One region of the Arthrobacter sp. TJ-178 genome, then DNA from elsewhere that is predicted to be linked to it. Evidence: predicted binding sites of a transcription regulator. Region 1 holds the regulator's gene; the other holds the start of a gene.
What was found. The regulator HrcA, encoded in region 1, represses chaperone genes, less so after heat shock. The targets are predictions, from matches to a motif close to TTNGCACTCGNNNNNNNCGAGTGCNAA.
Positions count from the first base shown of each region.

Region 2: groES (co-chaperone GroES) is a predicted target of HrcA. The motif match lies at 9,011-9,037, and genes of this name have one in related genera.

Region 1 covers NZ_JBZCNK010000004.1:34,234-43,926, forward strand. The annotation lists gene AC4D2Q_RS11715 (PhoH family protein) at 1-651, opposite strand, end outside; gene AC4D2Q_RS11720 (GerMN domain-containing protein) at 901-1,842, shown strand; gene AC4D2Q_RS11725 (16S rRNA (uracil(1498)-N(3))-methyltransferase) at 1,904-2,668, opposite strand; gene dnaJ (molecular chaperone DnaJ) at 2,670-3,815, opposite strand; gene hrcA (heat-inducible transcriptional repressor HrcA) at 3,950-4,963, opposite strand; gene AC4D2Q_RS11740 (DUF3097 domain-containing protein) at 5,165-6,007, shown strand; gene AC4D2Q_RS11745 (DUF4870 domain-containing protein) at 6,167-6,583, shown strand; gene hemW (radical SAM family heme chaperone HemW) at 6,708-7,940, opposite strand; gene lepA (translation elongation factor 4) at 7,937-9,693, opposite strand, start outside.
Region 2 covers NZ_JBZCNK010000001.1:382,354-394,106, forward strand. The annotation lists gene guaA (glutamine-hydrolyzing GMP synthase) at 1-213, opposite strand, end outside; gene AC4D2Q_RS01750 (DUF3817 domain-containing protein) at 289-711, opposite strand; gene AC4D2Q_RS01755 (SURF1 family protein) at 708-1,532, opposite strand; gene AC4D2Q_RS01760 (PTS sugar transporter subunit IIA) at 1,596-2,036, opposite strand; gene AC4D2Q_RS01765 (glycerol-3-phosphate dehydrogenase/oxidase) at 2,092-3,816, opposite strand; gene AC4D2Q_RS01770 (GuaB3 family IMP dehydrogenase-related protein) at 3,876-5,015, opposite strand; gene guaB (IMP dehydrogenase) at 5,124-6,644, opposite strand; gene groL (chaperonin GroEL) at 6,883-8,496, opposite strand; gene groES (co-chaperone GroES) at 8,577-8,873, opposite strand; gene AC4D2Q_RS01790 (siderophore ABC transporter substrate-binding protein) at 9,236-10,186, shown strand; gene AC4D2Q_RS01795 (ABC transporter permease) at 10,249-11,307, shown strand; gene AC4D2Q_RS01800 (iron chelate uptake ABC transporter family permease subunit) at 11,300-11,753, shown strand, end outside.

The sequences.
Region 1 (9,693 bases):
GAGCCGCGGGATGGAATCGGGGTCCATCATGTCGTGCAGTGCGTCGTACAGCGGACGGAGGTAGGGGTCGATCTTGTCGCTGAGCGTTCCGGGGAGGAAGCCCAGGCGTTCTCCGGCCTCCACTGCGGGACGGGTCAGGATGATCCGGCTGACTTCCTTCTGCTGGAGCGCCTGGACCGCCTTGGCCATGGCGAGGTACGTCTTTCCCGTACCGGCCGGCCCGATCCCGAACACGATGGTGTTCTCATCGATGGCGTCCACGTAGTTCTTCTGGTTCAGCGTCTTGGGCCGGATGGTGCGGCCGCGCGTGGAGAGGATGTTCTGGGTCAAGACCTCCGCGGGGCGCTGGGCACTCTGGTCCCGGAGCATGGTGATCAACTGCTCCATGAGCTGCGGGGTGACCTTGGTCTGGCTGCGGGCGAGCACCCGGACTTCATTGACGAGACGGAGCGTTAGTTCAACCACCGGGGCCGGACCCGAAATCGAAAGCTCGTTGCCGCGTACGTGCAGGCTGGCCTCCGGGTAAGCGGCCTCAATAATCTTGAGTGCCTCGTCATTGGCGCCCAGCGACTGGACCATGTGCTCGGTTGAATCAAAGATGATGGTCTGGCGATCCAGCCCGATAGTGCCAATTCCTGAGGATTCAGTCATATGTTCGGCCTTCCCAGGCCTTTCATCGCCCCTTTGCAGAGTGTGTTGGAGAAGCAGTGTGTCAATAGACAGTCACCTCAATATTACTTGATGCCTCAGCGCTCGTCTGCTCCCATTTATTCCGCTTTGAGCCGGAACCGGCACGTCTCAATCAGGTCTCAGTCCGGTCGCAGGACGGTTAAGACCGCCGGTCCGGGGTTCCCGGTGTGCCAAGCTGGAAAGCGACCCATCGGCGAAAGGAGGAAATACGTGCGCGCAATTTCGCAGCACCGGCATCTGTTGCGTCCCAGGAATCTTCTGGGCATGGCGGCCGCTTCCTCCCTTTTTCTGAGTGGCTGCGGGGTGGTTGCGGTTACTCCCACCACCACCATGCCCACCCAGTTCAGCGAGGCCGCGGGCTCACTGGCCGCCCCGCTGGGAACTACTCCCCCGTCCGAAGGAAAGCCTGCTCCGGGCCGCCTGCCCGTGTACTGGCTCGGCCTGAACGGTGACAACGTCTTCCTCTACCGCGAGTTCCTGCCGGCCGAGTCCAGCAGCGACCCCATTGTTGAGGCGGTCCTGGCGATGACCGCAGGCAGCCCGCTGGATTCGGACTATTTCAACCCCTGGAACAAGGCCGGAAGAGTAACCGCCTCCATCTCCGGCAAGAACATCATTACCGTGGACATCTCCGCCGACGCCTTCAAGGCTTCGCTGGATGCCGGAATCGCCCACCGTGCCGTCCAGCAGCTCGTTTACACGGCCACTGCTGCGGCATCAAATGCAGGTCTCACCACGGTGGGCCATGACCCGCAGGTGGTGCTGCTGGTGGACGGCATGGCGGGCTACCGGGCATTCGGCCATGAAGTCCTGGAAGGGCAGATCGAGCGTGACCCGGCTTTGATGGCCCCCATCTGGATTATTGATCCGCAGGAAGGGTCTTCGTCGCAGTCCGCCCTGACGGTCCACGGCACCGCATTGTCCGAGGGCGGCCAGCTCTCCTGGCGGGCGGAACCCATTGTGGACGGCCGTCCGGCCGAGGACGCCGTGCAGACCGGTTATGCGGAACTGCAGGACCCCGCGGGAGGAACCTCCCTGTTCAGCTTTACCGCCGAGCTTCCGCCGGGCGAGTACAAGGTGAGCGTCTTCCACGGCTCAGGCCGGCAGGACGAGGACTCCAAGCGCGTCACCATCCATTCCCCGGCCCAGTAACAGCCCGGAGCCCAGTAACAGCCCAGTGACTCGGGCCGCCGGACCGGCGGCCCGAGTTCGCCTACCAGCGGCCGAGCGCGTGGTTCAGGACGGCCAGCGCCGCCGGTCCGGCCGTGGAGGAGCGCAGCACATGCGATCCCAGCCGAACCGCCACGGCGCCGCCTGCGCGGAGCAGATCAACTTCGGCGCTGCTGATGCCGCCCTCGGGGCCCACAACGACCGCGATGCTCAGCGGCCGGCCGCCGTTTTGGCGGCGTGCTTCGTCCACCGCCGGCACCAGGGCGCCGTCGGCTTCTTCATGAAGCACCAGGACCAGATCCACGTCCGCCAGCCTCCGGACCAGGGCCTTGGTGTCCAGCATCTCCTCAGCCTCGGGAATCTGTGAGCGGCGGGACTGCTTGGCCGCCGCCGTGAGGATTGCCTGCCATTTCATCCGGCCCTTGGACGCCTTATCCGCACGCCAGCGGACAATGCTGCGCTCGGACTGCCAGGGGATGACCCCGTGCACGCCCAGCTCGGTGGCCGCTTCAATGGCCTGCTCGTCCCGGCCGCCCTTGGCGAGGGCCTGCACGAGCAGCAGCCTGTCCGCGGCCTCATTTTCCTCGGTGACGGCCTCCACGGAGACCTCCAGCCTGGACGGTTCAGCGGCGGCAACGGTGCCTGTCAGCCGGCGGCCGGCGCCGTCCACAATGTCCACCTGCTCGCCCCGGGCCAACCGCTTCACGGCGACGGCGTGGTGCGCCTCGGGTCCTTCTAGCACAAACACGGAGCCGGGCCCGGCGGAGCGGACAGCATCCGGTTCACCGAAGAAAATGGGGTTGGTCATCTCAGTGGTTGCCGAGGCGGTCCCGGAGCCGGGCAAAGACGCCGGATCCGTTTCCGGCCAGGCGGCCCTCTGCGTATTCCTCGCCGCGCAGTTGTGCCAGCTTGCGCAGCAGTTCCTCCTGCTCGCCGTCCAGCTTCTGCGGGGTTTCCACGTGCAGGTGGACCAGCAGGTCGCCGCGGCCGTAACCGCGCAGGTGCGTCACGCCGAGTCCCTTGAGGGTGGTGATCTCCCCTGATTGGGTGCCTGCCTTGACCGCAATCTCGCGGTCGCCGTCGAACGTTTCAAAATTGATGTTGGAGCCGAGGGCGGCCGCCGTCATCGGAACCGTCAAGGTGGCGTGCAGGTCATCGCCTTCACGGACAAACGTGGGATCGGCATTGACCCGGATTTCCACGTACAGATCGCCCTGGGGCCCGCCGGCCGTGCCGGCTTCGCCCTGTCCGCCCAGCTGGATGCGGGTACCGGTGGCAACACCGGCGGGGATCTTGATGTTCAGGGTGCGGCGGCTGCGGACGCGGCCTTCGCCGGCGCACTCGTGGCACGGGTCCGGAATGACCGTTCCGTAGCCCTGGCAGGATCCGCAGGGCGCGGTGGTCATGACCTGGCCGAGGATGGAGCGCACGGCGCGCTGCACCTGGCCGGTGCCGTGGCAGATGTCGCAGGTGCGCGGCGAGGTGCCCGGCTGGCAGCAGCTTCCGTCGCAGGTGGGGCAGGTGACGGCCGTGTCCACTTCGATCTTCTTGTTGGTGCCGAAAACGGCATCCTTCAGGTCGATGCGAACGTTGATCAGGGCGTCCTGGCCGCGGCGTGTGCGGGACGCCGGGCCCCGGCCGCCGCCGCCGGCTGCTCCGCCGAAGAACGTGTCGAAGATGTCCTGGAATCCGAAGCCCTGGCCGCCGAAGCCGGCGCCCCCGCCGCCGAAACCGTTGTCATTGCCGTTTTCGTTTCCGGTGGTGTCATAGATCCGGCGCTTCTGCGGGTCGGCGAGGACCTCATATGCGTGGGTGACGGCCTTGAACTCGTCCTGCGCTCCGGGAGCCGGGTTGACGTCCGGGTGCAGCTTGCGGGCAAGCTTCCGGTACGCCTTCTTGATTTCTTCTCCCGTGGCATCGCGTTCGACGCCAAGGACCTGGTAGTGATCGCTCACTCGTGCACATCGCTTCCTGTAATTGGCAGTATCCGCGTTCTCCGCGCCGCCCTCGGTTCGAAGGCGTCCGCCGGCCGGTGCCGCCCGCTGGCGGCCGCAGCCGGTGTACTGCTGATGTATTCTCTAACGCTTTTCTAGTTGTTCAAGATCCGGGAAAGATAACGGGCCACGGCCCGGACCGTGGCCATGGTGTTGGGGTAGTCCATGCGCGTGGGGCCGAGCACCCCCACCTTTGCCGAAGCATCGGGTCCGTAACCCGTGGCAACCACCGATGCTTCGGAGAGGGAACCGTGCGGGTTCTCACGCCCGATCCGGACAGAGACACCCCGGGCGTCCTGCTCCATTTCCGACAACAACCGGAGCATGACGACTTGTTCCTCAAGTGCCTCCAGAATCGGACCGATTGTCAGGGGAAAGTCTACTGTGGAGCGCGCCAGGTTGGCGGTGCCGGCCATGACCATGCGGTCTTCGCGGTTGATTCCGGCCAGCTGTTCCAGGGCGTGGGCCAGCGCGGCGGCGTTGCGGCGCTTGCGGGCCGGAACCAGGGCCAGGCAGTCGGCCAGCTGGCCGGTGATGCGGGTCAGCGGGGTTCCGCCGAGCGTAGACAGGAAGTGCTGGCGCAGCTCCAGCAGGTCCGGCTCGGTGACCTGCTCCGGAACGGTGATGACGCGCTGCTCCACCCGACCGGTGGTGGAGATCAGGACCACCAGCACCTGCGCCGGGGCCAGGAGGACAAATTCGATGTGCCGGACCTGGGCGTTGCCCAGATGCGGATACTGCAGCACCGCCACCTGGTTGGTCAGCTGCGAAAGCAGCCGGACGGTCCGTTCCATGACGTCGTCAAGGTCTTCCGCACCCTCAAGCAGGGACTGAATGGCCCGGCGCTCAGCCGCAGACAGCGGCTTGACGTCTGAAATCTGGTCCACGAACAGGCGGTAGCCCTTGTCAGTGGGGATGCGGCCGGCCGAAGTGTGCGGCGCAACAATCAGGCCCTCTTCTTCAAGGGCGGCCATGTCATTGCGGATAGTGGCGCTGGAGACCCCCAGCTGATGGCGCTCCACCAGTGCCTTGGAACCCACCGGCTCGCGCGAATGGACGTAGTCCTCAACAATGGCCCGGAGCACCTCGAGTCTGCGTGGTTCACTCATGGTTTTCCCTCCCTCGCTGACGGCCAACGGATTAGCACCACCGGATTAACATTGCACTGAAGAACGGCGGTTAGCACTCACCATGCTCAAGTGCTAAGTCTAATACGGATCGGCGGCGTTGCTAGCATTGAAGCTCCCGTGCCCGCGTCCGCGGAACGGACTCGGAAACCAGCCGGAGCACCCAGAGTGAGGACTACACCCGTGTCGAATTTTTCGTGGGGGCCGCAGGACATCAGCGCCCCGGCCCGGCGCGTGCTGCCCAAGGTGGGAGCCGAAATGGGCCTGGTGCTCGAGGACGTGCAGACCGGGTGGGTGGGCGCCGTCGTGCGGGTGGAGAAATCCGGCGGACTGCACCTGATGGTGCTGGAGGACCGCCGCGGCAAGACCAAGTCCTTTGAGCTGGGCTTCGGGTTCCTGCTCGACGGCGAGCCGGTGGAGGTGGTTCCCGCGGTGAAGGCCGCGGCGCCGGTATCGCGGCGGACGGCGTCGGGCTCGGTGCGGGTGGACAATGTGCGGGCGCGGACCGCCCGGGCCAGCCGCATCTGGGTGGAAGGAAAGCACGACGCCGAGCTGGTGGAAAAAGTATGGGGCGATGACCTGCGCGTGGAGGGAATCGTGGTTGAGCCGCTCCACGGCGTGGATGACCTGCAGGCCGCGGTCCGCGACTTTGCTCCGGGACCGGGCCGCCGGCTGGGGATCCTGGTGGATCACCTGGTGGCCGGCTCCAAGGAATCCCGGATTGCCGCCGAAGCCATGGCGGTTCCGGGTGCACGCGGCAACGTGCTGATTGTGGGCCACCCCTATGTGGACGTTTGGCAGGCCATCAAGCCCGGAACCATCGGGCTGTCCGCCTGGCCGGTGGTGCCCCGGCACGAGGACTGGAAAACCGGAATCCTCAAGGGCCTGGGCTGGCCCCACCGCGACCACACCGACGTGGCGGTTGGCTGGAAAAAACTCCTGGGAAGCGTAAGCTCCTATTCCGATCTGGAACCGTCGCTGCTGGGGCGGGTGGAGGAAGTCATTGACTTCCTGACCGTCCCCTAGCGGCCGGCAGCCGCCGCGCCGTTGCGGGCTGCGGGCTCCGGAGCCGCTACCCTAGATGAGAAATACCGCAGCCGGCCGACCCCGATCCGTACAGTCTCACCGGGAACCAGAGGCGAAGACCCACGAGTCCAGAGTCAAAAGGAAACAGCAGTGTCGAATATCCGTTCCAATCCCCAGCCCCAGCCCAGTGAACGGGGCGGGGAGCGTCCCGCATATCAGGGCGCCCCGGCAAATGCACTGCCCCTGACCGCGTCCGAGGACCGGCAGTGGGCAACCGTGGCCCACTTCGGCGGGATCCTGGGCTTCATTCCGTCAATGATCATCTATTTGGTCTTCCGCTACCGCGGACCGTTCACGGCACAGGAGTCCAAGGAGGCGCTGAACTTCACCCTGCCTCCCACCCTCATTGCCCTGCTGGCGTGGCTGCTGTCCTTCATTCCGGTGATCGGCGGGTTCTTCGCCCTTGTGAACGCCCTGCTGTGGGTTGCCATTGCAGTGTCCTCGATGATCGCCGGCATTGAGGTTAACCGCGGACGCCCGTACCGCTACCGCTGGAACCTGCGCCGCATCCCCTAGCCTGCGCTGCCGGCGGACAACTGCCCGCGGCAGAGAAAAGGGCCCCCGGGCCGGCAGTTTTGCCGGCCCGGGGGCCCTTTTCCGCGTTCAGGACTGTGTCAGCGCTGTGCCTTTAGCACGCAGGTCAGTCCGGCAGCAGGCGGCGCACGACGGCGTCCGCGAGCAGGCGGCCCTTGGTTGTCAGCAGCACGCGGCCTGTCAGCGCAGCCTTGGGGTCCACCAGGCCGTCCGCCATCAGGCCCGCAACGGCCAGCCGGCCTGCTTCCATCAGCCGGGACAGTTCCAGCCCCTCGGCCAGCCGCGTGCGCAGCATGATGTCTTCCACGTACCGGGTTTCGGCGTCGAGCGTTTCGCGCCCGACGGCGGGTGACTCCCCTGCCGCGATGCGCTGGGCGTAGGCCGTGGGGTGCTTGGCGTTCCACCAGCGCACGCCGCCGGCGTGGGAGTGGGCACCGGGGCCGATCCCCCACCAGTCGTCGCTGCGCCAGTAGGCCAGGTTGTGGCGGCACTGGTCAGCCGGAGTCCGGGCCCAGTTGCTGACCTCGTACCAGGACAGGCCCGCGGCCGCCATCATTTCATCCGCCACCAGGTATTTGTCCGCGTGGTCGTCATCGTCGATGGGCGGCACTTCGCCGCGCCGCATGCGCGCTGCGAGCTTGGTGCCCTCCTCGATGATCAGGGCGTAGGCGGAAATGTGGTCCGGCTCGTAGCTCAGGGCTTCATTGACGGAGACCTTCCAGTCCTCCATCGACTCCCCGGGCGTCCCGTAGATGAGGTCTACGCTCACGTTCAGTCCGGCGTCGCGCGCCCATTTCACGGCCTCCGGAACGCGCGACGGCGTATGCGTGCGGTCCAGGACGGCCAGGACGTGCGGAACGGCCGACTGCATGCCGAAGGACACGCGGGTGAATCCGGCGTCGGCCAGCAGCTGCAGGGACTGCGGAGTGACGGAGTCCGGGTTGGCCTCGGTGGTGACCTCGGCGCCGGGCGCCAGGCCCCACGCGTCGACGGCCGTTTTCAGGATGCCGGCCAGGTCCTCGGCGGGCAGCAGGGTGGGCGTGCCGCCGCCGAAGAAGACGGTGCCCATCGGCCGCTCGGGCATCCCGGAGCGGCGCAGTGCGTCCGCGGCGAAAACCACTTCACGGGCGGCTGTGGCGCCGTAGGCGTCCTGCGAGGCGCCGCCGCCAAGCTCCGTGGCGGTGTAGGTGTTGAAATCGCAGTAGCCGCAGCGGACGGAGCAGAACGGAATGTGGACGTAGAGCCCAAAGTTCCGGTCCGCGGCTCCGTCCGCGGCCTGTGCGGGCAGGAGACCGTCGGCCGGTGCCGGGTCTCCGAGGGGTAATGCGCTGGGTGTCACTTCTTGGCTTTGTCCTTGGAGTCGTCGGAGGAAAGTGCAGCCACAAAAGCTTCCTGGGGAACTTCAACGCGTCCCACCATCTTCATGCGCTTCTTGCCTTCCTTCTGCTTTTCCAGCAGCTTGCGCTTACGGCTGATGTCACCGCCGTAGCACTTGGCGAGCACGTCCTTGCGGATGGCGCGGATGGATTCGCGGGCAATGATCCGGGAGCCGATGGCAGCCTGAATGGGCACCTCGAACTGCTGGCGCGGAATGAGTTCGCGCAGCTTCCCGGTCATCATCACGCCGTAGGCGTAGGCCTTGTCCTTGTGGGTGATGGAGCTGAAAGCGTCCACCTGTTCGCCCTGGAGCAGGATGTCCACCTTGACCAGGTCGGCAACCTGGTCGCCGTCGGCCTTCCAGTCCAGCGAGGCATAGCCGCGGGTCTTGGACTTGAGGATGTCGAAGAAGTCGAAGACGATCTCGGCCAGCGGGAGGCGGTACCGGATTTCCACCCGGTCCTCGGAGAGATAGTCCATGCCGCCCAGGACTCCGCGGCGGGCCTGGCACAGCTCCATGATGGCGCCGACAAATTCGTTCGGCGCCAGGATGGTGGCAGAGACCATCGGCTCGCGGACCTCTTTGATCTTGCCTTCGGGGTACTCGCTGGGGTTGGTCACGGTGACCACCTTTTTGTCCTCCAGCGTCACCTCGTACTCCACGTTGGGCGCGGTGGAGATCAGGTCCAGGTTGTACTCGCGCTCGAGCCGTTCACGGGTGATTTCCAGGTGCAGCAGGCCCAGGAAGCCCACGCGGAAACCGAAGCCCAGCGCCGCCGACGTCTCGGGTTCATAGACCAGCGCGGCGTCATTGAGCATCAGCTTTTCCAGCGCCTCGCGCAGCACCGGGTAATCCGCGCCGTCGATGGGGTACAGCCCGGAGAACACCATGGGCTTGGGATCTGCGTAGCCGGGCAGCGATTCCGTGGCCGGCTTGGCCAGGTTGGTGACGGTGTCGCCGACCTTGGAGAGGCGAACGTCCTTCACACCGGTGATCAGGTAGCCCACCTCGCCGACGCCCAGTCCCTTGGAGGGAGTGGGTTCCGGGGAACTGACGCCGATTTCCAGGAGTTCGTGGCTGGCACGGGTGGACATCATCTGGATGCGTTCGCGCGGCGACAGGGAACCGTCAATCACGCGGACATAGGTGACCACTCCGCGGTAGGTGTCATACACGGAGTCGAAGATCATGGCGCGGGCGGGAGCGTTGGGGTCGCCCTGCGGTGCCGGAATCTCGCGGACAATCTGGTCCAGCAGGGCCTCGACGCCGACGCCGGTCTTGCCGGAAACCCGCAGGACGTCCGCCGGATCGCCGCCGATGAGCTTCGCCAGTTCCTCGGCGTACTTCTCCGGCTGCGCTGCCGGGAGGTCAATCTTGTTCAGGACCGGAATGATCGTCAGATCGTTTTCCATGGCCAGGTACAGGTTCGCCAGTGTCTGGGCCTCGATGCCCTGGGCGGCGTCCACCAGCAGGATCGCGCCTTCACAGGCCGCCAGGGAACGCGATACTTCATAGGTGAAGTCGACGTGGCCGGGCGTATCGATCATGTTCAGGGCGTAGGACTTGCCGTCGAGTTCCCACGGCATGCGCACGGCCTGGGACTTGATGGTGATGCCGCGCTCACGCTCAATGTCCATGCGGTCCAGGTACTGGGCCTTCATGTTCCGATGCTCAACGACGCCGGTGGACTGGAGCATGCGGTCGGCCAGGGTGG
Region 2 (11,753 bases), on a different contig from region 1:
ACCTTCCGCGTACACGCTGGAGGGGCCGCCGGAAAGAATGATGGCTGCCGGGTTCTTGGCCATGATCTGTTCCGTGGTCCAGGTGTGGGGCACCACCTCGGAATAGACATCTGCATCGCGTACCCGGCGGGCAATGAGCTGTGCGTACTGGGCGCCGAAGTCCACAACTAGGACAGGGCGCTCTTCTATGGGAGGGGTCGCGGAATTAGTCACCCTACAAGGATAGTCTCCGGAGCTTGCAAGCCGCACATCCGCCGGCAGGCTGTGGCGCGCAGCACTCCCGGTTTTTCAGTAGCGCTTAGCGGCTTCGGGGTGTGCAGCCAGCTCGGCGAGGACCTGCTTGTGCGTCCGGGCTTCCACAATGAAGGACAGGAAGGGGACGACACCGCCCAGGGCAATCAGGATGAACTTGGAGAAGGGCCAGCGCATCAGCTGCCACAGGCGGAAGTCGGACAGCAGGTACACCACGTACAGCCAGCCGTGCGCAATCAGGACGCCGGTGAACAGGTTCAGCGGGCCTACGGTGATTTCTTCGATTTTGAGGCCGTACTTGAGGATCATCTCCACGCACAGCAGCAGCAGGAACACACCCGTGACGTAGGAGAACACCTTGTAAAACGTCAGGGCAGAACGGATCTGCGCGTGGGTGCCGCCGAAACGGCGCTTCTTCCGGCGCGGTTTCCGGGCTGCTGCAGTTGTGGGATCACTCACTTTTGTACCTCACTGGTTGGGGCCGGACGCACGGGCGCGGGGCCCTCGTCGTCGTCTTCGTCGTCGTCTTCGTAGTACTCGTCGTCGTCCTCGAGGGAGCTCCGGTAGGCATCCGCGACGAGGCGCCACCACAGGAAAACAGCGAACCCGGCAAAGACAAACCACTCGACGGCATAAAAAATGTTCATCCAGTTTACCGAGGTTTCCTGGGGCTGGGCCGCCACGTCCACGGTGCGCATGCTGCCGGTCGGGACAGCCTCGCCGCCAACGGTGATCTCGTTCGCGGACACAAAGCCGGCATAGCCCGGGGTGTCCCAGACATTGATCAGTTCGGCGCTGGCGAGGCTGGGCAGGATGCCGTCCTCGTCCGGAGCCTGCGGAACGGGGCCTTCCGGCGGGAGGAGGCGTCCGACGACGGCGGCGGCACCGGAGGGGGCCGGCTCAACATCGTCCGGATCGGCAACCCAGCCGCGGACCACCGGCATGACGGCGTCCTGGGGCGCTCCGTCGACGGCGAAAGCCGTCACCACCCAGTAGCCGGTCTCACCGTCGTACAGCCGCTCGCTGATCAGCACCGTGTCTTCGTCGTTGAAGGATCCGTTCATGGACACCACCTGGTCAGCTGCACTGCCCATCATTTCCACCCCGGGGGTGAAGACGTCGGTCAGGGGCCGGACTTCCTCGGTGGTGGAGGCTGCGGGAGGCGGCTCGCTCTCGGCGGTTGAAAACTGCCACTGGCTCAGAAGGACAAATACCGCGGACAGCGCGAGGGCAAAGAGCAGCGCGAGGATCCAGCGGGGTTGCAGGGCAGTTTTCAGCACGCTTTAACCGTACGTCGTAACCGTGCGGAAAACCCAATGCCGGCGCCTTGGCCTCCGCAGCCCTCAGTGGTCAAAGAAGACCAGTGAGGAGTTAATCAGTTCGGCAATGACTTCGGGATCATTGGCCCGGCGGAGGGAATCCCGAAAGGCCGGGCGGAACAAAGACCGCGCCAGGGTGGCCAGGACTTCCAGATGTTCAGAGAACGCACCCGCGGGCGTTGCTATGAGCAGTATCACGGTGGCCGGGCCGTCGGACGCGCCAAAATCGATGCTGTGCCCGTAGCGGGTGATCCCCACGGCAATCGAGGTCTGCAGCACATGTTCACTGCGTGCATGCGGCACGCCGATTCCGCCGGGCAGCCCGGTGGCCATCTGGTGTTCCCGGGCGTTTACCTGTTTGAGGAAGGCGTCCAGATCATCAATCCGCCCCTGCTCATACATCTTTTGGGCAAGCTGCGCGGCGGCGTCCGTGCGGTCGGCCGCCTCCATCTCCAGGATCACCATTTCAGGCACCGTCAGCACTGCGTCCCTTTCCTGCAGGGAGAGCTCGGGTTCCACCTCAGCTGAGCGGCGCAATATCGTGGGCCTTCAACCGGGCGGCGTCCGCCGAGATGTCGTCCGGCTGTTCCTGGCTGAGCCGTTCGGCTTCCACCCGTGCCTCGTAGTGGGCCACTTCCTGCTGCACCCGCTCGGGCCCCCAGTTCAGGACCGGAGCCATTAGCTCCGCCGCGACGGGAGCCGCGGACACTCCGCGGTCCCAGGACTCAATGGAGATGCGGGTGCGGCGGGCCAGCACGTCTTCCACATGGCGGGCCCCCTCGGAGGTGGTGGCATACACGACTTCGGCGCGCAGGTAGTCGTCGGCTCCCGGCAGGGGCTCCCCCAGTTCAGGGTTCTGGCGGATCAGTTCCAGGACCTCGGTGGCCAGGGAACCGTAGCGGTTCAGCAGGTGCTCCACCCGTGCCACGTGCACCCCGTAGTGCTCTGCGGTGCGGTGCCGGCGGTTCCAGGCGGCCTTGTAGCCCACCGCACCCAGCAGCGGGATGGTGGAGGTGCAGCTTTCGGGCACCTTCTCGTCCAGGGCGCGGGCCGCCTCGTCCACGGCGTCCTTGGCCATCACGCGGTAGGTGGTCCATTTGCCGCCGGCCACCACCACCAGTCCCGGCACCGGATGCGCCACCACGTGTTCCCGGGACAGTTTGGCCGTGGAATCATTTTCGCCGGCGAGCAGCGGCCGCAGCCCGGCGTACACGCCCTCAACGTCTTCGCGCGTCAGCGGGGTTTTGAGGACCCGGTTCACGTGCTCGAGGATGTAGTCGATGTCCGCTGAGGTGGCCGCGGGATGCGCCTTGTCCAGGTTCCAGTCCGTGTCCGTGGTGCCCACAATCCAGTGCCTGCCCCAGGGAATGACAAAGAGGACGGACTTTTCCGTGCGCAGGATCATGCCGACGGTGGACTGGATCCGGTCCCGCGGCACCACCAGGTGCACGCCCTTGGAGGCCCGGACCTTCAGCTGCCCGCGGTCGGTGACCATGGCCTGCGTTTCATCGGTCCATACCCCGGTGGCGTTGACCACCTGGCGGGCGAAGATGTCGAATTCCCGTCCGGACTCGGAGTCCTTGACCCGGGCGCCCACCACGCGTTCGCCTTCGCGCAGGAAATCCACCACGGAGAGCCGGTTGGCCACGGTGGCGCCGTAGTGCGCCGCGGTCCGGACCATGTTCGCCACGTACCGGGCGTCATCCACCTGGGCATCGTAGTAGCGGATGGAGCCGATCATGGCGTCATCCTTGAGGCTGGGGGCGGCCCGGAGCGTGGATTTCTTGCTGAGGTGCTTGTGCATGGGCACCCCGCGGGAGTTGCCCGAGGTCAGTCCCATGGTGTCGTACAGCATGATGCCCGCACCCACATAGGGCCGCTCATAGAAGCGGTGCGTCAGGGGGTACAGGAACGGTACGGGCTTGACCAGGTGCGGAGCGATCCGCTGGATCAGGAGCCCGCGTTCCTTGAGTGCCTCCGCCACCAGCGCGAAGTCCAGCATCTCCAGGTACCGCAGTCCGCCGTGGATGAGCTTGGAGGAGCGCGACGACGTGCCCGAGGCCCAGTCCCGGGCCTCCACCATGCCCACCTTGAGCCCGCGGGTCACCGCGTCCAGGGCTGCTCCGGCGCCCACCACGCCGCCGCCCACAATCAGGATGTCCAGTTCCTGGCCTGGTTCTGCAGTGGACCGCAGCGCGGCCAGGGCGTCTTCCCGATATTCCGGGCTGAGTGCATCTTTGCTCATGGAACAGATTCCTCTCTGGGACCCGCCGGCGCTGCGTCCGCTGCAGCCACTCTAGGGAACTACATGCTGGATAGGTAGGGCGCGACAAGCACCTCGATGCGCTGGAACGCTTTCACGTCCGAGTAGCCGGTGGTGGCCATGGCACGCCGCAGTGCGCCCATGAGGTTGGACGTGCCGTTGGTGTGGTGCGAAGGCCCCCAGAGGACTTCCTGCAGCGGGCCAACCGTGTCCAGCCGGACCCGGTCCCCGCGGGGAAGTTCGCTGTGGTGTGCTTCCTGGCCCCAGTGCCATCCCTGGCCGGGAGCTTCCTCGGCGCGGGCCAGCGCGGAGCCGAGCATGACGGCGTCGGCGCCCATGGCGATGGCCTTGACGATGTCGCCGCTGGTGCCCATGCCGCCGTCGGCGATCACGTGGACGTACCGGCCGCCGGATTCATCCATGTAATCGCGCCGTGCCTCGGCGATATCGGCGATGGCGGTGGCCATGGGTGCGTGGATGCCCAGCGCGCGGCGGGTGGTGGTGGTTGCTCCCCCGCCGAAGCCGACGAGGACGCCTGCTGCGCCGGTGCGCATCAGGTGCAGGGCCGGGGTGTAGCCCGCGGCGCCGCCCACGATGACGGGAACGTCCAGTTCGTAGATGAACTGCTTGAGGTTCAGCGGTTCAACGGTCTTGGAGACGTGCTCGGCGGAGACGGTGGTGCCTCGGATGACAAAGATGTCCACGCCGGCGGCCAATACGGTCTTGTAGAACTCCTGGGTGCGCTGCGGGGTCAGGGACCCGGCAACGGTCACGCCGGCGTCGCGCACTTCGGCGAGCCGGGAGGTGATCAGTTCCGCCTGGATGGGTGCGTCATAGATTTCCTGCAGCCGGCGGGTGGCTGCGGGGTTGTAGTTCTCCTGGCTCAGGACGGCGATTTCATCCAGCAGGGGCTGCGGATCCTCGTAGCGGGTCCACAGGCCCTCCAGGTTCAGCACGCCCAGTCCGCCCAGCTTGCCCATGGCAATTGCCGTAGCCGGGGACATCACCGAGTCCATGGGAGCACCCATGACCGGCATCTCAAACTGGTAGGCGTCTATCTGCCAGTTGATTGAAACGTCCTGCGGGTCCCGCGTGCGCCGGGACGGCACAATTGCCACATCATCGAGGGAGTAGGCTCGGCGCCCACGCTTGCCACGGCCAATTTCAATCTCATTACTCACACCCCTAGGTTATCCCAGGCACGCGCCCGGAGCTTAAAACAGCAGCAGCCGCGTCCTTCCCGGTGCGGGACGGGACGCGGCTGCTGCTGTTTTGCCGGTCTTGGCGGCTTAGCGGCGGGTGCCGTAATTCGGTGCCTCGGCAGTCATCATGATGTCGTGCGGGTGCGATTCCTTCAGGCCTGCCGGAGTGATCCGGACAAATTTGCCCTTCTGCTTCAGTTCCTCGATGGTGCGTGCACCGGTGTAGAACATGGTCTGACGCAGGCCGCCCACGAGCTGGTGGGCCACGGCGGACAGCGGTCCGCGGTAGGGAACCTGGCCTTCGATGCCTTCGGGGATCAGCTTCTCATCCGAGGGAACGTCCGCCTGGAAGTAGCGGTCCTTCGAGTAGGAGGTGTTCTTGCCGCGGCTCTGCATGGCGCCGAGGGAACCCATGCCCCGGTAGGACTTGAACTGCTTGCCGTTGACGAAGACGAGGTCACCCGGGCTTTCAGCCGAACCGGCGAGCAGGCCGCCCAGCATGACGGTGTCGGCGCCGGCAACGATGGCCTTGCCGATGTCGCCCGAATACTGCAGGCCGCCGTCGGCGATCAGCGGCACTCCGGCCGGGATGGCCGCCTTGGAGGCCTCATAGATGGCGGTGATCTGGGGAACGCCCACACCGGCCACTACACGGGTGGTGCAGATGGAGCCGGGTCCGACGCCGACCTTGATGGCGTCAGCACCGGCGTCGATCAGGGCCTGCGCGCCCTCGCGGGTGGCCGCCTGTCCGCCGATGATGTCCACGTGCGCAACGGCGGGGTCCTTTTTCAGGCGGGCGATCATGTCCAGCACGCCTGCACTGTGGCCGTTGGCGGTGTCCACCACGAGGATGTCCACGCCGGCTTCAACCAGGGTCATTGCGCGCTCGTAGCCGTCACCGAAGAAGCCGATGGCGGCACCGACCCGGAGGCGGCCTTCCTCGTCCTTGGTGGCCAGCGGGTACTGCTCGGCCTTGTCGAAGTCCTTGACCGTGATGAGTCCCTGCAGGCGGCCGGCGTCGTCGACCAGCGGCAGCTTCTCGATGCGGTGCTTGCCCAGCAGCTCCATGGTCTCTTCGGCGCTGATGCCCACGCGCCCGGTAATCAGGGGCATGCGGGTCATGACTTCGTTGACCTTGCGGCGGGGGTAGTCTGCCCGCGGAATGAAGCGGGTGTCGCGGTTGGTCACAATGCCCAGGAGCTTGTTCTCTGCGTCTACGACCGGCAGGCCGGACACACGGAAATGCGCACACAGGTCATCGAGTTCCTGCAGGGTGGCGTCCGGGGAAATGGTGACCGGGTTGGTGATCATCCCGGATTCGCTGCGCTTGACGCGGTCCACATGCTCAGCCTGGTCCGGAATGGACAGGTTGCGGTGGATAACGCCGAGGCCGCCCTGGCGGGCCATGGCGATGGCCATGCGGGATTCCGTGACCGTGTCCATGGCAGCGGAAAGCAGCGGCGTGTGCACGGTGATCCGCTTGGACAGCCGTGAGGAGGTGTCCGCCTCGGACGGGATGACGTCCGTAGGGCCGGGCAGCAGCAGGACGTCGTCGTAGGTCAGGCCGATGAAGCCGAACGGGTCATGCTCTGGGGACTGCTGGCTCAAAACTGCGCCTCTTTCGCGAAGGACCGGAGGGATGGAGAAATGGAAGAAAAAGCCGGAGAACGGACCGGCGGGCTTCTTACCATCCTAAAACGAAAGACGGCCGGTCCCTATTCCAAATCCTTACTGGTGGCATCCATCACAGCGGTTCCGCCCCCTGCTGCGGAGGGGCAGATCCCCGGACACGCGAAAGCCCCGGTGCCGCACGGGTTTTCCGCGGGCACCGGGGCTAACAGGTCACCTAGTGCTGGTGGCCGTTGCTTTCGTCGTCGTCGTCGGCCGGCTTCTCCACCACAAGAGCTTCGGTGGTGAGGACCAGCGCGGCGATGGACGCAGCGTTGCGCAGGGCGGAACGGGTGACCTTGACCGGGTCAATGATGCCGGCCTCGATCAGGTTCTCGTACACGCCGGTGGCGGCGTTGAAGCCGTTGTTGACCTCGAGGTCGGTGACCTTGGCGACAACAACCATGCCTTCGGCACCGGCATTTTCGGCGATCCAGCGCAGCGGCTGTGCCAGGGCGCGGCGCACCAGGCCCACTGCAGTGGCGGCGTCGCCCTCAAGCTTGAGGACCTCGGGATCGGTGTCCAGGGCCTTGGCAGCGTGGACCAGCGCGGAACCGCCGCCGGCCACAATGCCCTCTTCCAGGGCAGCACGCGTCGAGGACACAGCGTCTTCGATGCGGTGCTTCTTTTCCTTCAGCTCAACCTCGGTGGCTGCGCCAACCTTGATCACGCCGATGCCGCCGGAAAGCTTGGCCAGGCGTTCCTGCAGCTTTTCGCGGTCCCAGTCGGAGTCCGTGCGTTCGATTTCGGCACGGATCTGGGCGACGCGGTCCGCGACGTCGGATTCCGAGCCGGTTCCGTCAACAATGGTGGTGCTGTCCTTGGTGACCGTGATGCGGCGGGCGGAGCCCAGCACCTCCAGGCCAACCTGGTCCAGCTTCAGGCCCAGGTCCGGGGAGACAACCTGCGCACCCGTGAGGGTGGCGATGTCCTGCATCATGGCCTTGCGGCGGTCACCGAAACCGGGGGCCTTGACGGCAACCACGTTCAGGGTGCCGCGGATCTTGTTGACCACCAGGGTCGACAGGGCTTCGCCTTCGATGTCTTCGGCGATGATGAACAGCGGCTTGGAGGCCTGCAGTGCCTTTTCCAGCAGCGGCAGGAACTCGGCCACGGAGGAAATCTTGCCGGAGTTGATCAGGATCAGCGCGTCTTCGAGGACGGCTTCCTGACGCTCCGGATCGGTCACGAAGTACGGGGACAGGTAACCCTTGTCGAACTGCATGCCCTCGGTGATGACCAGTTCGGTCTGGGTCGAGGAGGATTCCTCGATGGTGATGACGCCGTCCTTGCCGACGGTGTCAAAAGCCTTGGCCAGCAGCTCGCCGATCTCCATGCTCTGCGCGGAGATGGCAGCGACGTGCGCAACCTGGTTGCCTTCAACTTCCTTGGCGTTTTCCAGCAGGCGTGCGGCCACTGCTTCCACAGCAGTCTCCATGCCGCGCTTGAGCTGGCCCGGAGCTGCGCCTGCAGCAACGTTGCGCAGGCCTTCCTTGACCAGGGCCTGGGCCAGGACGGTGGCCGTGGTGGTGCCGTCGCCGGCAACATCGTTGGTCTTGGTGGCGACTTCCTTGGCCAGCTGTGCGCCGAGGTTCTCGTACGGATCGTCCAGCTCAACTTCACGGGCGATGGTCACGCCGTCGTTCGTGATGGTGGGAGCGCCCCAGGTCTTGGCGAGCACTACGTTGCGGCCGCGCGGGCCGAGGGTCACCTTGACGGTGTTGGCCAGCTTGTCGACGCCGGCCTCCAGCGAGCGGCGGGCGGAGTCGTTGAACTCCAATTGCTTTGCCATGTGTGTGTCCTTTCCGACAGCTACATCTGCACCTGCATCAGAAAACCCCGGCCAGATTGGCCGGGGCTTCCCTTTTTCAACTACTTAACGACGATGGCCAGCACGTCGCGGGCGGACAGCACCAGGTACTCCTGGCCGCCGTGCTTGACTTCAGTTCCGCCGTACTTGGAGTAGATGACAACGTCACCTTCGGAAACATCCACGGGAACGCGGTTGCCGTTGTCATCAACGCGGCCGGGGCCTACTGCAACAACTTCGCCCTCCTGGGGCTTTTCCTTTGCAGTGTCCGGGATGACGAGGCCGGAAGCAGTGGTCTGCTCGGCTTCGAGGGGGCGGACAACAATGCGATCCTCAAGGGGCTTAATCGAGACCGACACTCGGGCTCTCCTTTGCGTAGTTACTAACGGATGGGGACCGTCGGTGGGCGCTGGCCGTCGTCGCGGTGCCGGTTGGCGCTTCCCTCGGGAATTAGCACCCTCCCTAGGAGAGTGCTAGGTCCGACTTTATGCAAGGGCTGGCACTCGGTCAAGGCGAGTGCCAATTTTCGCGGCATTCAGTGCCGCGGGGAGAATATGCGTTACCTCATGAGATGCCAAAGTTGCTTAGGCTGTCCTAACAAGGTAGTTTTCAAAGGCGCGCAGAATTAGCAAATGTTTTTGTGTCCTAATGAAAATATCTGTCCTATTGGTGGGGTTCCCCACCGGGCCGGACGATCGACCCAAGCAGTTGGAGCCCTACCGTGAAAACTCCCACCAAGTCCCGCCTTGTTGCCGGGACCGTATTTGCTTCCCTTCTTGCGCTGAGCGCCTGCGGATCGGAAACCGAAGCCTCGGCGGATGCCTCGGCCGAGCCGTCCATGATCACCGTGGAGCACGCCCAGGGCAGCACCGAGGTTCCGGTCAATCCTGAAACCGTGTACACCTTTGACCTGGGTGCGCTGGACACCATGGATGCCCTCGACGTCGATGTCGACGGTGTCCCTGCCGCCACGTATCCCGAAAGCCTCTCCAAGTACGCCGGAGACGAGTACGCGAAGATCGGCAGCATGAAGGAGCCGGACTTCGAAGCCATCAGCGAAGGCGACCCGGACCTGATCATCATCTCCGGCCGTGTTGCGGGCTCCTATGAGGAACTCAGCAAGATTGCCCCCACCATCGACCTCAGCGTGGACGCTGCGGATTCCATCAATTCCTTCAAGGAAGCGGCAGGCACCCTGGGCCGCATCTTCGAGAAGGAAGACACGGTTGAGGAAAAGCTCGCCGCGATCGACAAGCGCATCGAGGAAACCAAACCCGTTGCAGCGGAGGCCGGCACCGGCCTGATCGTCATGACCAGCGGCGGTGAAATGACCGCCTACGGCGCCGGTTCCCGTTTCGGCATCATCCACGACGTCCTCGGTGTAACACCGGTGGCCGACATCAAGCACGAGGGCTCCCACGGCGAGTCCATCACCGCGGAATTCATTGCCAGCCAGAATCCCGACCACCTGTTTGTGATTGACCGCGACGTCGCCGTGGGCCAGAGCGGCGAGGCCGCTTCCGCCGTGATGAGCAATGAGCTCGTGGACGGCACCAAGGCCGCGAAGAACGGCAACATCACGATGCTGGATGCCTCCAGCTGGTACCTCGTCGGATACGGGCTGAACAACGTGGACAGCATGGTTTCCACCGTTCAGGACGCCGTCTCCTAACCCTCTCTCACCGTTTGGGTTCCGGCGCCGGCGCCGGAACCCAAACGAGACCGGACAGAATTATGAGCGCCGCCGCCGTGCCCGCCCCCAGCCAGGTTCCTCCCCCGGCACCGATTCCACCCTCCGCCGCCGCGGCCCCCCGACGACGGCGGCTTCCGCGTACCGCTGCAAGCCTTGCCCTGGGTGCCGCTGCGGTCCTGGTGCTGGCCGTGGCCAGCATGTTCGTGGGGGTCAGCGACGTCTCCCTGTCCTCGCTGCTGTCCGGCGACCCGGTTGCCTGGCAGGTGTTCTGGGTCAGCCGGGTTCCCCGCACCCTCAGCGTCATCCTTGCGGGCACGGCGCTGAGCGTCGCCGGGCTGATCATGCAGCTGATGGCCCGCAACAAGTTCGTGGAACCGGGCACGGTGGGCACCGTGGAATCGGCGTCGCTGGGTATTTTGGTGGTCACCGTCCTGCTGCCCGGCGCGTCCCTGATGATGAAAATGTCCACGGCCACGGTGTTTGCCATGGCCGGGACCGCCTTGTTCCTGCTCATCCTGCGCCGCCTTCCGCTGCGCAACACCCTCCTTGTTCCCCTGGTGGGCATCATGCTCGGCGGCGTCATTTCCGCTGTCACCACTTTTTTCGCCTACCGCACGGATCTGCTGCAAACCCTGAACAGCTGGATGGTCGGGGACTTCTCCGGTGTCCTGCGCGGCCGCTATGAGCTGCTGTGGATCGTTGGAATCCTCACCGTCATCGGTTACCTGGCGGCGGACCGCTTCACGGTTGCCGGCATGGGCGCGGATTTCACCACCAATCTGGGCCTGAACTACAACCGGGTGATGGCCCTGGGCCTGGTCATCGTGTCCCTGATCAGCGCCGTCGTCGTTGTCAGCGTGGGCTCCATTCCGTTCCTGGGCCTGATAGTTCCCAATCTGGTGTCCCTGCTGATCGGTGACAATGTCCGGCGGGCCGTGCCCTGGGTGGCGGTCTTCGGCGCCGGGTTTGTGCTCGCCTGCGACATCATCGGGCGCACCATCCGCTACCCGTATGAAATTCCGGTGGGCGTGATCGTTTCCGCCATCGGCAGCGTCCTGTTCCTGTACCTGCTCCTGCGAAAGCGTGCCTCCCGTGGCTGAATCCGGCACCAAATCCGGCACTGAAGCCCCCACCAGCCCGCTTCCCACCGCCCTTGTCTCGCACCGCCGGCACCCGGTGCGGTCCCTGCCGCCCAAGTTCTGGATCATCACGCTCGGAATTGCCGCCGCCGCCCTCGTGGCCCTCTTCATGACCATCGAGCTGCGCGGCAACCTCGGATACATCCTTCCCCGCCGCGCCGTCAAGGTTGCCTCCATGATCCTGGTGGCCTATGCCGTGGGCGTGTCCACCGTGCTCTTCCAGACGGTGACCTGCAACCGCATCCTGACGCCGTCGATCATGGGCTTTGACGCCCTTTATGTGCTGCTGCAGACCGTTCTGGTCTTTGTCCTCGGCGGGCAGTTTGTCCTCACCATGTCCGAACCGCTGCGCTTTGTCATCGAAATCGTGCTGATGGTGGGTTTCTCATTCCTGCTCTACCGCTGGC